DNA from 4 places in the Lysinibacillus sp. NPDC097214 genome. Region 1 is predicted to be linked to each of the others. Evidence: riboswitches for the same ligand, from Rfam matches in the RefSeq annotation. Region 1 holds a riboswitch; each other region holds the start of a gene.
What was found. A riboswitch is a leader RNA that binds a small molecule or an ion and turns the genes downstream of it on or off. The one in region 1 is predicted to bind thiamine pyrophosphate.
Positions count from the first base shown of each region.

Region 1 (3,309 bases):
TTTTTTTCTTAATGACAAAATAAAGCTTGTGCCTAATTTGATAGACACAAGCCCGCTCTAATAATTATTGATAAATTTGACTGCCTGCCTTTTTAAATTCCTTCGCCTTCTCCTGCATACCTTTGTGGATTGCTTCAGTCGTATTTAAGTCTTTTTCTTTTGCATAAGTACGAATATCCTGTGAGATTTTCATACTGCAAAACTTAGGTCCACACATGGAACAGAAGTGCGCAGTTTTTGCTCCTTCTGCTGGCAATGTTTCATCATGATATTCGACTGCACGCTCTGGATCTAGCGATAGGTTGAATTGATCGCGCCAGCGGAATTCAAAGCGTGCCTTAGAAAGTGCATCATCACGTTGCTGTGCCCCCGGATGCCCTTTCGCTAAATCAGCAGCGTGTGCAGCAATCTTATACGTAATAACCCCTACACGAACATCATCACGATTTGGTAAGCCAAGATGCTCTTTAGGCGTCACATAACATAGCATTGCCGTACCATACCAACCTATCATCGCAGCACCAATGGCTGATGTAATATGGTCATAGCCAGGAGCAATATCTGTTGTCAGTGGCCCTAAAGTATAGAAAGGAGCTTCCTTACACACCTCTAACTGCTTATCCATATTTTCTTTAATAAGATGCATCGGCACATGCCCTGGTCCTTCTACCATCACTTGTACATCATGCTCCCAGGCAATTTGCGTTAATTCCCCTAGCGTTTCCAGCTCCGCAAACTGAGCCTCATCATTTGCATCTGCAATAGAACCCGGGCGTAAACCATCACCTAAAGAGAAAGCAACATCATAGGTTTTCATAATTTCACAGATTTCTTCAAAATGTGTATATAAGAAGCTCTCTTGATGGTGATATAAACACCACTGCGCCATAATCGAGCCTCCTCGAGACACTATGCCTGTTACACGATTAGCCGTTAATGGCACATAACGTAGCAATACCCCTGCATGAATCGTGAAGTAATCAACACCTTGCTCTGCTTGTTCGATTAACGTATCACGATACACTTCCCACGTTAAATCCTCTGCCACACCATTTACTTTTTCTAGCGCTTGATAAATCGGCACCGTTCCTACTGGCACCGCGGCATTACGGATAATCCATTCACGTGTCGTATGAATATGCTTACCAGTAGATAAATCCATAATGTTATCAGCACCCCAGCGTGTAGCCCACGTCATTTTTTCTACCTCTTCAGCAATAGAGGATGACACCGCTGAATTTCCAATATTGGCGTTAATTTTCACGTGGAAGTTACGTCCAATAATCATTGGCTCTGCCTCAGGGTGATTAATATTAGATGGCAAAATTGCACGCCCCGCCGCGATCTCTGAGCGCACGAACTCAGGATCCATATTTTCGCGAATCGCTACAAATTCCATTTCTGGAGTAATAATTCCCTTTCGTGCGTAGTGAAGCTGTGTTACATTTCCACCTTTCTTCGCGCGCAAAGGCTTTCTAGATAAATCAGGAAATACATTTTCTTTTATTCGTGGATCGTCAGCATTGCGAAACCCATTATCTTCTGGCTTGATCGTACGACCTTCATATTCTTCAACGTCACCTCGTTCTCTGATCCACGCACTACGTAAAGCTGGCAATCCTTTCGTAATATCCACCTTATGCGCAGGATCAGTGTACGGGCCACTCGTATCATAAACACGCACTGGTGCATTTTTCTCTTCACCAAAGCTTCCTGTCGTCGGACTTAAAGCAATTTCACGCATTGGGACTAAAATATCTGCTCGAGATCCTTCTACGTAAACCTTTTTACTTCCTTCAAAATTTGACATAATCGTAATGTTCTTATCGCTAACTGTTGTCATAAACTACTTCGCTCCCTTTTATATTTATATAAGGACCGAATCTAGCTCACCCAACAAAAGCAAAAGCCGAATCCAAAAAAATTTTGGATCCGGCTAAGAATGTAAAGGTATAGTTATTGCAAATAACATAGTGTGCAATAATGGTTAACTTTCCCACGCTGGTATGAGCCAGATCAGGTCCAAAGGGTCAAGAAACCTCTATGCGTTTCCCTCTCAGCCTGACTCATCAGACTCCCCTAGTTAATACTATTAAGTTTGATGCTAGTGTAGCAGATTTTGCTAATAGATGGAAGCTTCATTTGATTATTTTTGGCTTATCATCAAAAGTTGGCGACAGCCATTGATCAATTATACCTCGGCATAATTGCGTCTGGATTAGGCTTTGTGCCAAGGCCTGCAGATGTTTTTTGTGCGAAAGCGAAGCGTCAGCAATAATATGATGCAGGTCAATTAGCTGTTATCGCATGGATATGATGATTTTAGGCTAACATTCTATATTAATCCCTTGCCGATTCCGTGTTCCACTGATGCATGGACACTGCTGAGATGGGAGACTTCTACTGAAAGAAGTTTAAACGTAATCCATGAATTTTAGTTGATTGGAGTGGAGGCTGGGCGACTCCTCGGGGATCAGCAATAGAGGAACGCGAGTGAATCGGCTCATCGGATACCCCCAGGAAGCTTTGCTCTGTGCGAAAGCGTAGCGTCAGCAATTGTTTTATCTGTGCGAAAGCGTAGCGACAGCAACAACAAAGCGCCCAGCCGGAACGGAAATCAACCACACGTTTTGGTAATTAACTTATATAAGTCCCTACAAGGAGGGCTGCAACCCTATCTTTGATTCAGAAGAGCACTTAGGTTAGGTAAACAACAGTTCCGCTACATAAATCACAATTGTGACTGTAATACAGCTAACAATCGTTGAAAATAAAACTGTTTGTGCAGCAGTTGCCGATTCTACGTCATATTCTAATGCCAGACTAGAGCTATTTCGCGAAGTCGGGAATGAACTAGCTATAAAAAGTGATTGTGCCACGACACCGTCAAGACCAAGCGCAAAAATGATAAGCAATGCTACGGCTGGCCCTATGATTAGTCGTGTAAAACAGCTAATGTATACCATCTTATTGAACATGGATTTAATTTCAAGCTGTGATAATTGTGCCCCTAAAGTTATCAATGCTACAGCGATAAAGCCATCTGCCACATGGTCTATCGGAATTTTTACGAACTGCGGAATAGGGATATTAAAATAGTTCATAGTAACGCCAATAATAAGTGCATGAATAATAGGCATTTTGAGGAAGTCCTTCAAAATGGACATGCCTGATTTTGTTGAAGAAATTAAATTGTACAAGCCGTAAGTATAGGTCGTCATATTTTGAAATATGACGAGAATGACTTGAATCGCTACCCCAATCGGTTGGGTCACGAAAATCATTTGTGCAACTGGAATACCATAGTTG
Region 1 covers NZ_JBNNSS010000013.1:85,644-88,952, reverse strand. The annotation lists gene thiC (phosphomethylpyrimidine synthase ThiC) at 65-1,843, opposite strand; TPP riboswitch at 1,977-2,091, opposite strand; gene ACQKMI_RS21860 (hypothetical protein) at 2,153-2,278, shown strand; gene ACQKMI_RS21855 (AEC family transporter) at 2,703-3,309, opposite strand, start outside.

Region 2 (3,309 bases), on a different contig from region 1:
TAAAAATTCAGTTCCACTAGGCGGTTTGGCGTCGCTTTTAGAGGTGGTTGAAAAAATTGGACCAATTCCTACATAGTCAGCACCATATTGTAGAGCAGTTTGTAATTCAGCTTGTGAATGAACAGAAACCCCTAGAATCATATTGCCAATTTTTTTTCGTACCATCGACACAGGAAAATCTTCTTGGCCAATATGAACACCATTTGCTCTAAGTTTTATAGCTAGTTCTACATCATCATTGACGATAAACGGAACATGATACTGTTGACAGAGCTTTTGACATTTGCGAGCAAAATTTTCATAGGCTTGTCCAGTTAGTTTATTTGGCCCTTTTTCACGGAATTGAAACATTGTAATTCCAGATTGGAGAGCTTTCTCTAAAACGTTTATTGGCTCCTGATTGAAAACATTACCTGTACCCATAATAAAATATAGTTGTAGATCGTCACGTTTCATGAATGGTCACCTCACAGGAATCCTTATAGTTTTGGTAAGCAAAATGATTTGTTGGACCATGGCCGTTACCAATAGATAAATCATGGGTTATGGCTAATTGAATAAATTTTTTAGCTTCCTCAATTGCCTCCTCCATAGGTAGCCCAAGACCAAGAAAAGCAGTTAATGCTGCGGAAAATGTACAGCCTGTACCATGCGTGTTTTTTGTTGCAATTCGAGTAGACTGCATGGAAAATGATCGACCATCTTGAAAAAATACATAATCAGTAGCATAGCATGTATCCTCTAAATGACCGCCTTTCATAACGACGCATTGAACGCCTGTTTGTAATAAGATCTGAGCTACTTCTTTTAAATCAGCTAAAGAATTGATTTTCCTTCCAGAAAGGGTCTCAGCCTCAGGGATGTTTGGCGTTACAATTGTTGCTAAAGGTAGCAAATAACTTCGTAATGCCTCAATTGCTTCTTGCTGTAATAAGCTTTCGCCACCTTTTGCAATCATAACAGGATCCACAATAAGCGGAATATTTACTTCTGCTAAAATATGTGCAATTGATTGGATGATCTCGGAGGAAAACAGCATTCCTGTTTTAATAGCACTAATTGAAAAATCCTCGATTAGCGCTCTAAGTTGTTTTTCAATAAAGCTAACTTCAATTGGTAAAACACCCGATACACCCAGTGTATTCTGGGCAGTTAAAGCTGTAATAACAGATGTTCCAAACACTTTTAATTCCTGAAATGTTTTTAAATCAGCCTGTATGCCTGCACCGCCGCCACTATCTGAACCAGCAATCGTCGTTACAATATCCATTATTCATCACCATCCTTGGAAAGGTGATGTAGCTCATTCAATACAGCAATTTGAAAATCGCCAATGAATCGAGTAGAAGAAGCAGCTTTTTCTGCTAACTTCTTATAAAGTGATAATGTTTCTAGCAATTGGTCAAACGGTTGATCTCCTGCGGCGTAAGAGGCACAACACAGTGCACTCAATAAGCAACCTGTTCCAGTAACTTCTGTCATTTGAGAATTTCCACCCGTAATCCATTGCTGATGTGTGCCATCAGTAATAAAATCCTTTTCACCGGTCACAATAACAATACAATTGTATTGTTGAGCTATTTTCTGTGCCTCCACTTCTACAGAAATTGACCCACTACCACTATCTACGCCTTTTTGTTGCCAGTCTACATTGGCAATTGCCGCAAGCTCTCCGATATTGCAACGAATTGCCGCAAATTTAATGTCCTCCAGTAATTGCTGTACCGTTTGTTTTCGGTAAGATGTTGCACCTGCGGCAACAGGATCTAAAATAACGGGAATGCCAAGAGCATTTGCTTTTTTCCCTGCAAGTAACATGGATTCTTTCATTCGTTCATTAAGGGTACCGATATTGATCAATAAGCCTGAGGCGATTGTCACCATTTCTTCAACCTCGTGACCGTCATCAGCCATGACTGGAGAAGCGCCTATTGCTAATAAGCCATTTGCTTGAAAATTAGCCACAACGTAATTAGTTATGCAATGAATAAGTGGATTTTGTTTACGAATCGTTTGAAATATCAATTTAAGTCCTCCTCGTTGGATGGACGTAAGCGTGCAAAAAAGACTCTTTTTCGTGCAAAAAACACGTAAAAGAGCCTTTCATCAGTAATTCGATGTAAATTGCTCCCTACGTCAGTATTAACTAACAGGTTCAAAGGGTCAGGTTTTACCTTCTCAACTCTAAATGAGTCCCCCTGCAATCATGCATTTAGTTGACCAAAATGTACCATATTATTCATTTGTGTTCAATAGGGAGTTTTTTCTTCATTCAGATTTTCTGTGCAAAAGCGACCATTACGCCAAATTAAAATGGATAGAAGCAATAAGTGACTGATGCCATATAGCAGAGCATGATAGTTGTCACGACTTTCATAAATTAGAGTGTATTCCATTGAAATCGATAAAAATTGAGTTTATATTGGGCGTAACAAAAGGGGGCATTTGCCATGAAAAGAGAAGATTTAATCGCACCAGAATGGTATAACATTTCAGAGGAAATTGAAAAATATGCACAGGATTCTACCAAAAATGCATTATTAGTTTATAACGAAAACGGAGAAATTCAGTACATTACATATACAGCCTTACTTGAAAAGGCGAATCAGGCAGCACATGTATTTACCTCTCAAGGTTTGAAAAAAGGTGATGTAATTTTAATCATGGTACCGAGATCAGTGGAGGCGTATATTGTGTACATTGCGGCATTAAAGGCAGGTTTAACTATTATACCTAGTTCAGAAATGTTGAGATCTAAGGATATTGAATATCGAATCAATCATGCTGAAGCAAAAGGAGTTGTTGCATTTGAGCCTTATATTGAACAATTTGATAGTGTTGAAAATTTACAAGAAATACAGCAATTTGTCATTGGTCATGCACATGAACCTTGGCAGCCATTGCTTGAAAAAATGCAAAGCCAACCAAAAAGCTACTTTAATTCTACACCAACTAAGAGTACAGACATTGCATTTTTAGCATATACAAGTGGTACAACAGGCAATCCAAAGGCAGCAGTACATACACATAGCTGGGGTTACGCACACTTACGAACTACTGCACCAAATTGGTTAGGTGTTCAAGAAGGTGACATAGTATGGGCTACCGCAGCTCCTGGCTGGCAAAAATGGATTTGGAGTCCGTTCCTCGCTACTTTAGGAAGTGGTGCAACAGCATTTGTTTACAAAGGTCACTTTGATGCGGGTACTTACCTTGCACTGATTGAAAAATTCAATATTAATATTCTATGTTGCACACCAACCGAATATCGATTTATGGCGAGTCTTGAAAATTTACAAGATTTCAATG
Region 2 covers NZ_JBNNSS010000001.1:689,463-692,771, reverse strand. The annotation lists gene thiE (thiamine phosphate synthase) at 1-456, opposite strand, end outside; gene thiD (bifunctional hydroxymethylpyrimidine kinase/phosphomethylpyrimidine kinase) at 446-1,270, opposite strand; gene thiM (hydroxyethylthiazole kinase) at 1,270-2,025, opposite strand; TPP riboswitch at 2,112-2,210, opposite strand; gene mbcS (acyl-CoA synthetase MbcS) at 2,451-3,309, shown strand, end outside.
Region 2: linked by a shared signal. The riboswitch ahead of thiM (hydroxyethylthiazole kinase) and the one ahead of thiC (phosphomethylpyrimidine synthase ThiC) in region 1 are both predicted to bind thiamine pyrophosphate.

Region 3 (3,309 bases), on a different contig from region 1:
GCGACATAATAAGAATAGGGTAAAATAACTCCCTTACTAAAGTAAAACGATGTAATAGTACGGCAACCGTTAGCCCACATAATATCCCGATTGCAAGACCTAGAAGTGCTAATTGAATTGTCGCGAAAGCATGCGGCACAAACGTTTCATACGATTGAAAACCTTCTTTCAAAATGGCACTCGGTGCTGGCAAAAGCCAATGTGGGATATTAGCAAAACGGACAATTAGTTCCCATATGAATAAGAGGAAGGCGATAAAAATTATCGTCCTTCCTTGTATAACAGCCTGCTTCATCCCTTGTATTTCTCCGTTAGCGTATCCATTGTAATACCGGATGGTTGATATAAAATTTTCACTTGCGTAATGACATTGATCGCGCCAAGCTCTATCATTTTGTCATTCATTTTTTCAATAATTTGTAGTAAAGTCGTAAGCTCACCCTCCATTGTCGTTTCTAATGGATGAACTTCATATTTCACCCCTGATGCGTCGATAACCGCAATCGCTGCATCAACAAACGGGATCACATCTGCGTATGTTTCAGTTTTCGGGATAATTTGGACACTTATTAATGAGTTTGCCATATTACTTTGTCTCCTTTTTCGGTAAAAAATCGTTTGTAAATGCTTGTTTTGCGTTAAATTCGCCCTCTAAAACTTTGTTGTTAGCCATCCATTTCGCGTAGTTTTCCCAAACAGCAAGTTTTTGCTCGCCCCATCGTGCAGCGTCGTCTTGATACTTATCTGCTAACCATTCCTGACTTTTATGCACAAGGTTCTTATCTAAATCAGGAACCGCTTCTAGTAAAATATCAGCTGCCTCATTTGGGTGATTTATCGCATATTCATAACCCTTAGCCGCAGCAGCGACAAATGCTTTTACCGTCTCAGGATCATCCTTAATCATTTTTTCATTTGTAGCAAGTACAGGTGTGTAATAATCTAACTGCTCACTATAATCTGTTAAATAAAGCATGTTCAGCTTTTCGCCACGAAGTTCTGCTTCAATACCTGTCCATGCATAATAAATCCACGCAAAATCAATATCTTTTTTCATCATTGTAAAGAAGTCTAAATCGCCTGCATTGACGATATCTAACTTATTAATATCCGCATTTTCTGTTTGCATAAGTGATTGTAGTACAGCCTTTTCAAGTGGCGCACCCCAGCCCCCGTATGTTTTACCTTCAAAATCCTTTGGTGACTTAATGCCTTTTGATGCGGTAGATGCGAAGCCAGAAGTATTATGTTGTATAACCGCTGCAATCGATACTAAAGGTACATCCTGTACACGCGCCTGTGTAATCCCTTCCTGATAGCTTACGCCAAACTGAGCCTTCCCAGACGCCACAAGCTGATCTGCGCCCGTTTCGCCAGGTAATAAAATATCAACATCTAAGCCCTGCTCCTTAAAGTAGCCCAGTTTTTCCGCTACATATAAACCGGTATGATTTGTATTCGGTGTCCAATCTAGAACTACCGATACTTTTGTTAATCCTTTAGCATCCTTTTTAGCCTCTTTTTCGCTACAACCCACTAATGTTAAAAGTGCAGCCATTAGGACCAATAACCATTTTTTCATGCTGATTCCTCCAAGTAAGTAATGTGAAAGTGTTCATGAATGAATGTCTTTACCAGAAGAAAAAAAGTCTGAAAACATAAAAAACGCCTAGGATTCCTCCCAGACGTTTTACAATCAGTATCAAAAACTTTCTTTTTTTGAATAGATGTTCCCTACGCTGGTACGAGCCAAATCAGGTTCAAAGGGTCAGCGTCTATCGGACACAATCTCAGCTGGCAACTACCAGCCCCCCTACATTCTTTCCATATGAACTTTTCGATGATAATTATACCCATATCAATCCGTTAATGACAAGGGTCTGTTTACCGATAGTGCTGAAAAATTATTAAACGGCCTCTTTTCAAATCCACCTTCTGAAATATTTTTTTCATTCACACTAAATAACTGCTATGCCCTCTCCTTTCAAAAACGTTCTTAAGGAGACCTAGATACTTTTAGCGAATAATGGCCCTTCATTGTAGTAATTCCGTTATAACTAACTATAAAATTCAAAAAATTCCCTCAACATATTGACAATGGAAACATATTACAATAAGATTTGATTGACCAATCAATCATTTATTTTGGAAGGAGTATATAAAATGGAAACTAAACTTACTAATGATGAGAAAAAGAAAAGAAAAAGATCTACTATCCTAAATGCTGCCATTAAATTATATAGTGATACTGGTTTTGCGGAGACAAAAGTTGCCGACATAGCAAAGGAAGCGGGTGTTAGCTTTGGTACCGTATTTACGTATTTTGATTCAAAAGAAGCACTTTATGAATCAGCTATTTTGGAGCCATTGAAGGAAATCACACCTTATTTTATTGAGTTAGGAGAACACTTTAAAGGTGAGCCTCTTGAAGTTGTGAAGGAAATGATAGATTGCCATATACAGCTTTTTTCAATGAGAAGTGAATACTTACGTCTAATTCAGCAGGTTCTTGCAAGACCTGATCGTTTCCCAAAACTTTTTAAAGAACTAGATGATTTCGTAAAAGTATTTAAAGATAGTATTTATCCGGTTATTGAAGAAGGTCAAAGGCTCGGTTACTTTTATGAAGAATCCCCTTCATTAATTGCTGAGTCATACTTTTCCATCTTAAACGGCATGCGTTTAACATTTATTGATGAATATACAAACGTGATGCGGCAGGATATATCGAGACAAGCTCTGAGATTATTTGGGCCTATCACAAATAAATAAGCCTCCTCCCCACTTTGCCCAGCCAGCACTTGTAGACAATATATTATTAAATAGGAGTGATTATATGAAATTGAGAGATATTCATCCCAACATCAAACTTCGTCTAGCCATGCAATTTCTAGGCGGCCTTATTTCTATGGCTGTTATTCCTTTTCTGGCAATTTATTTTACCCAGAATATCGGAGCTACTAAAACTGGTATTATTCTTATAATAATAGTAATTAGTGGGGTTATTGGAGGGTTTATCGGAGGGCATATTTCAGATAAAATAGGGCGAAAAAAAATAATGATTTATTCTGAAATAGGTATATTGCTTTCATATCTGTTAATAGCACTTTGTAATTCCCCTTGGTTTAACCTTCCTTATATTTCTGCAGCATTCTTCATCATTAATATGTTTTGCGGAGGAATGTTTCAGCCAGCCGCACAAGCTATGATGATTGATGTTACTAATTCCGAATCGAGAAAGCTTGTATTTACGATTAGCTACTGGTTGGGGAATTTATCAACGGCAATTGGAGGAATCATTGGGGCATT
Region 3 covers NZ_JBNNSS010000004.1:381,738-385,046, forward strand. The annotation lists gene ACQKMI_RS11885 (ABC transporter permease) at 1-295, opposite strand, end outside; gene ACQKMI_RS11890 (thiamine-binding protein) at 292-585, opposite strand; gene ACQKMI_RS11895 (ABC transporter substrate-binding protein) at 587-1,582, opposite strand; TPP riboswitch at 1,715-1,825, opposite strand; gene ACQKMI_RS11900 (TetR/AcrR family transcriptional regulator) at 2,164-2,772, shown strand; gene ACQKMI_RS11905 (MFS transporter) at 2,837-3,309, shown strand, end outside.
Region 3: linked by a shared signal. The riboswitch ahead of ACQKMI_RS11895 (ABC transporter substrate-binding protein) and the one ahead of thiC (phosphomethylpyrimidine synthase ThiC) in region 1 are both predicted to bind thiamine pyrophosphate.

Region 4 (3,309 bases), on a different contig from region 1:
ATTTTCTTCAAGTAAGCTAGATCATAACCTACAGTATGCTTAGCAATTAAACGATTTGTCTCTGTATTTAACATAAACAGCACACCTGCATCAGCACCTTTAATCACATGGAGTACTTCACTAATAAGTTTCTCTAACACTTGGTCTATATCGAGTGTTGATGTTAGGACCTGTGCAGCATTAACCAAGCTCATTAATTGTTTTTCGGTATTTATCATAAACAACTCCTCATGTGTATTGTTAAACTTTATTTTACAGTGCCATATAGAAGATAGCGAACTGTTAAATAACGAAAAAAAGAATCTGCTGAAAAAAGTAAGCAGATTCTTGTTAGTAACCTCATTTTAACTTTAAAAACGTATTATTGCTTATAGATGTTTTTTGAGGAATTAGCCGTTCCCTTCTTTGCAGCGATTACTTTTTTAACAATTGGAATAACGATAGGTGCTAATTTTACGGCGGTTTTGACAACTTTAGATACTTTCAAAAATAACAGCTCCTTTTAGTACTATCTGTTCAAGGTTGAAATGAAACTTATCGGATAACGCGAACAGCTTGAATAATATTCCAAATGACGATTCCTATTGAGACGAGAATGTAAATTGCGAACGAAACTAACCAAATGATAAGAAATGTACTGCTACCTGAATCTGGTTCAAAAGTGTTGAATGATAAAGTTGAGAAAATAAAGACTGCAAAAAATATTATTCCAAATGCGACTGGGATTAAATGTGATATTAGTGCTCGAAGAGAATGACTCTTGACGTCGTGATCTTTTGAAACAAAGTAAACTACTAATGGCACAATGAAAGGTGCGAAAAAGATACTGAGATAACTAAAGGCAGATAAAATTTTTTGGTTCTCCATAGTTGTACCTCCTTTTTTAATATTTACGCATGAAAAACAGTAAAGTTTCAAAAAATTAATGTGGAAGAGGTTGTAATCGTTATAGTGTTTGCGTACAATGAGGTTGTTCAACTAAATTAAGATGTAACGACCACAAGGGGAGCTGATGATGTCAGCTGAGACTGGGCACGTAATGCCTTGACTCTTTGAACCTGTAAGTTAACGCTTGCGTAGGGATGTGGATAGAAACCGACACTTTTACGATGTGAGGCTCTGTCCTGGCATCGTTTTTTAATCTTTATTGATGCCATATAGGAACATATTTGCCAACTGATTTCTATTCCTGCTCTTGTATCCTACATCGGAACAAAGGAGAGAATAATTATGGACAATAAAAGACTTTTAATGCTTGTGGAGATTGCGATATTCGCAGCGATTGGCCTTGTGCTTGATCAGGTTTCCTTTAAAGTATGGGCACAAGGGGGCTCTGTTAGTCTCGTAATGGTGCCAATAGTGTTAATAGCATTTCGCTGGGGCCTTATTCCAGGCATGACAACGGGTTTACTCATTGGTGTTATGCAAACGATGTTTGGTGCCTATATTATACATTGGCTTCAAGGAACACTTGATTATGGTGTTGCCTTTACAGTAGTAGGCTTAGCGGCCGTTGTGCGTGGGCCAGTGCTTGAGGCTGCAAAAGATTTAAACAAAAAGAAAATGGCGCTTTATATTATTTTAGGAACGGTAATAGCGGGCTTTTTACGTTATGCAGCACATACCATTGGGGGCGCTGTATTTTTCGCAGAGTATGCTGGCGATCAAAATGCATGGATTTATTCAATCATCTATAATGGAACATATATGTTACCAGCAACGATTTTAACAGCGATTGTCGGTGTTCTGTTATTTACGGCAGCACCTCAATTAATGCAACGAAAATCATAATTATGATTCCCTTCACATGAGTGAAGGGTTTTATTTTTAATAACGCCTTCGTGACCAACATCGTGTTGGCCCGAGACTCTGCAGCGAGCACCGCGAGCGAAGAGGATCATCGGACGCCCCAGGAAAGCGCCCAGCCGGAACGGAAATCAACTCTACGTTATGGAGATAAGCTTGTTTTTTAGCAATTTACACTTTATGATGGCATATAATATTTAGAGCGTTTAGCGTTTTATGTATAAAAAGTTATGTTATATTAAATAGAGATATTAGATGAAAGGGACGTTAAAAATGATTGTAAAAACGCAAGAAGAGATTGAAGCCTTTAAAAAAATCGGCCGTATTTGTGCTGAAATTCGTGAAGCCATGAAGGCTGCTACAAAACCAGGTGTAACAACACTTGAACTAGATGAAATTGCAGGCCGTATGTTTGCTGAGGCAGGAGCAGTTTCTGGACCTAAAGGGGAGTATGATTTCCCAGGATACACATGTATTAGTGTTAATGAGGAAGTCGCACATGGTATTCCAGGTGAACGTGTGATTAATGAGGGAGATATCGTCAATATAGATGTATCTGGTTCATTAAATGGTTACTTTGCGGATACGGGCATTTCATTTGTAGTTGGTGAAGGTTATGAGGATAAAGAAAAGCTATGTCGCGTAGCTAAAAGTGCTTTCGACCGTGCAATGACAAAAGTAAAAGCTGGATCAAAATTAAACCAAATCGGCAAAGCTGTTGAGCGTGAAGCATATGCCAATGATTTAACAGTGATTATGAACCTAACAGGTCATGGTTTAGGTCGTTCTTTACATGATGAGCCAAATCATATTTTAAATTATTACGATGCATGGGATTCTACAATTATGAAAGAAGGCATGGTACTTGCAGTCGAGCCATTTATCTCAGCGAAAGCGGAGCATATTGTGGAATCTGGTGATGGCTGGACATTCGTTACGCCAGACAAATCATTAGTTGCTCAAATTGAGCATTCAATTATCGTTACAAAAGACAAACCAATTATTTTAACTTCACTTGATGAACAATAAAAAAGCTAAAAATCCTGCTACCAATTTATTTTTGGTAGGCAGGATTTTTTTTAATAAATAATATACCGACAAGTAGCACTCCACATAAAAATAAGGCTGCCGTTGACACAAGTAGCTCATCAAAACCATTATGTAATGCGACCCCGATATAGGCCCAGATAAATACACTTGGATAGATAATATCAAAATAATGGAAACGGATATGTAGTGCTATTGCTACCCCAAGTGTCAGTAAAATAACTGCCCAAAGGGGATCACTAAGCCCAAAACCATTCCATTGATAAGATGTTAGCGTAAAGCTTACATTTGTCATCAGGCTGAATGTAATCCACGCGAAGTAAATCGAGAAGGGTAAACGACCTGTAAGTGAATTATTGCTGAGTGGGTACGTTTTGTACAACTTAGATAAATACAGGACTAAAATAAACGTACTGACAATTGACACTATAAATAGTTCGTGTTGCCAAACAACAA
Region 4 covers NZ_JBNNSS010000014.1:9,589-12,897, reverse strand. The annotation lists gene ACQKMI_RS22000 (helix-turn-helix domain-containing protein) at 1-218, opposite strand, end outside; gene ACQKMI_RS21995 (hypothetical protein) at 362-487, opposite strand; gene ACQKMI_RS21990 (DUF4870 domain-containing protein) at 535-867, opposite strand; TPP riboswitch at 993-1,100, shown strand; gene thiT (energy-coupled thiamine transporter ThiT) at 1,231-1,791, shown strand; gene map (type I methionyl aminopeptidase) at 2,080-2,835, shown strand; gene ACQKMI_RS21975 (hypothetical protein) at 2,861-3,309, opposite strand, start outside.
Region 4: linked by a shared signal. The riboswitch ahead of thiT (energy-coupled thiamine transporter ThiT) and the one ahead of thiC (phosphomethylpyrimidine synthase ThiC) in region 1 are both predicted to bind thiamine pyrophosphate.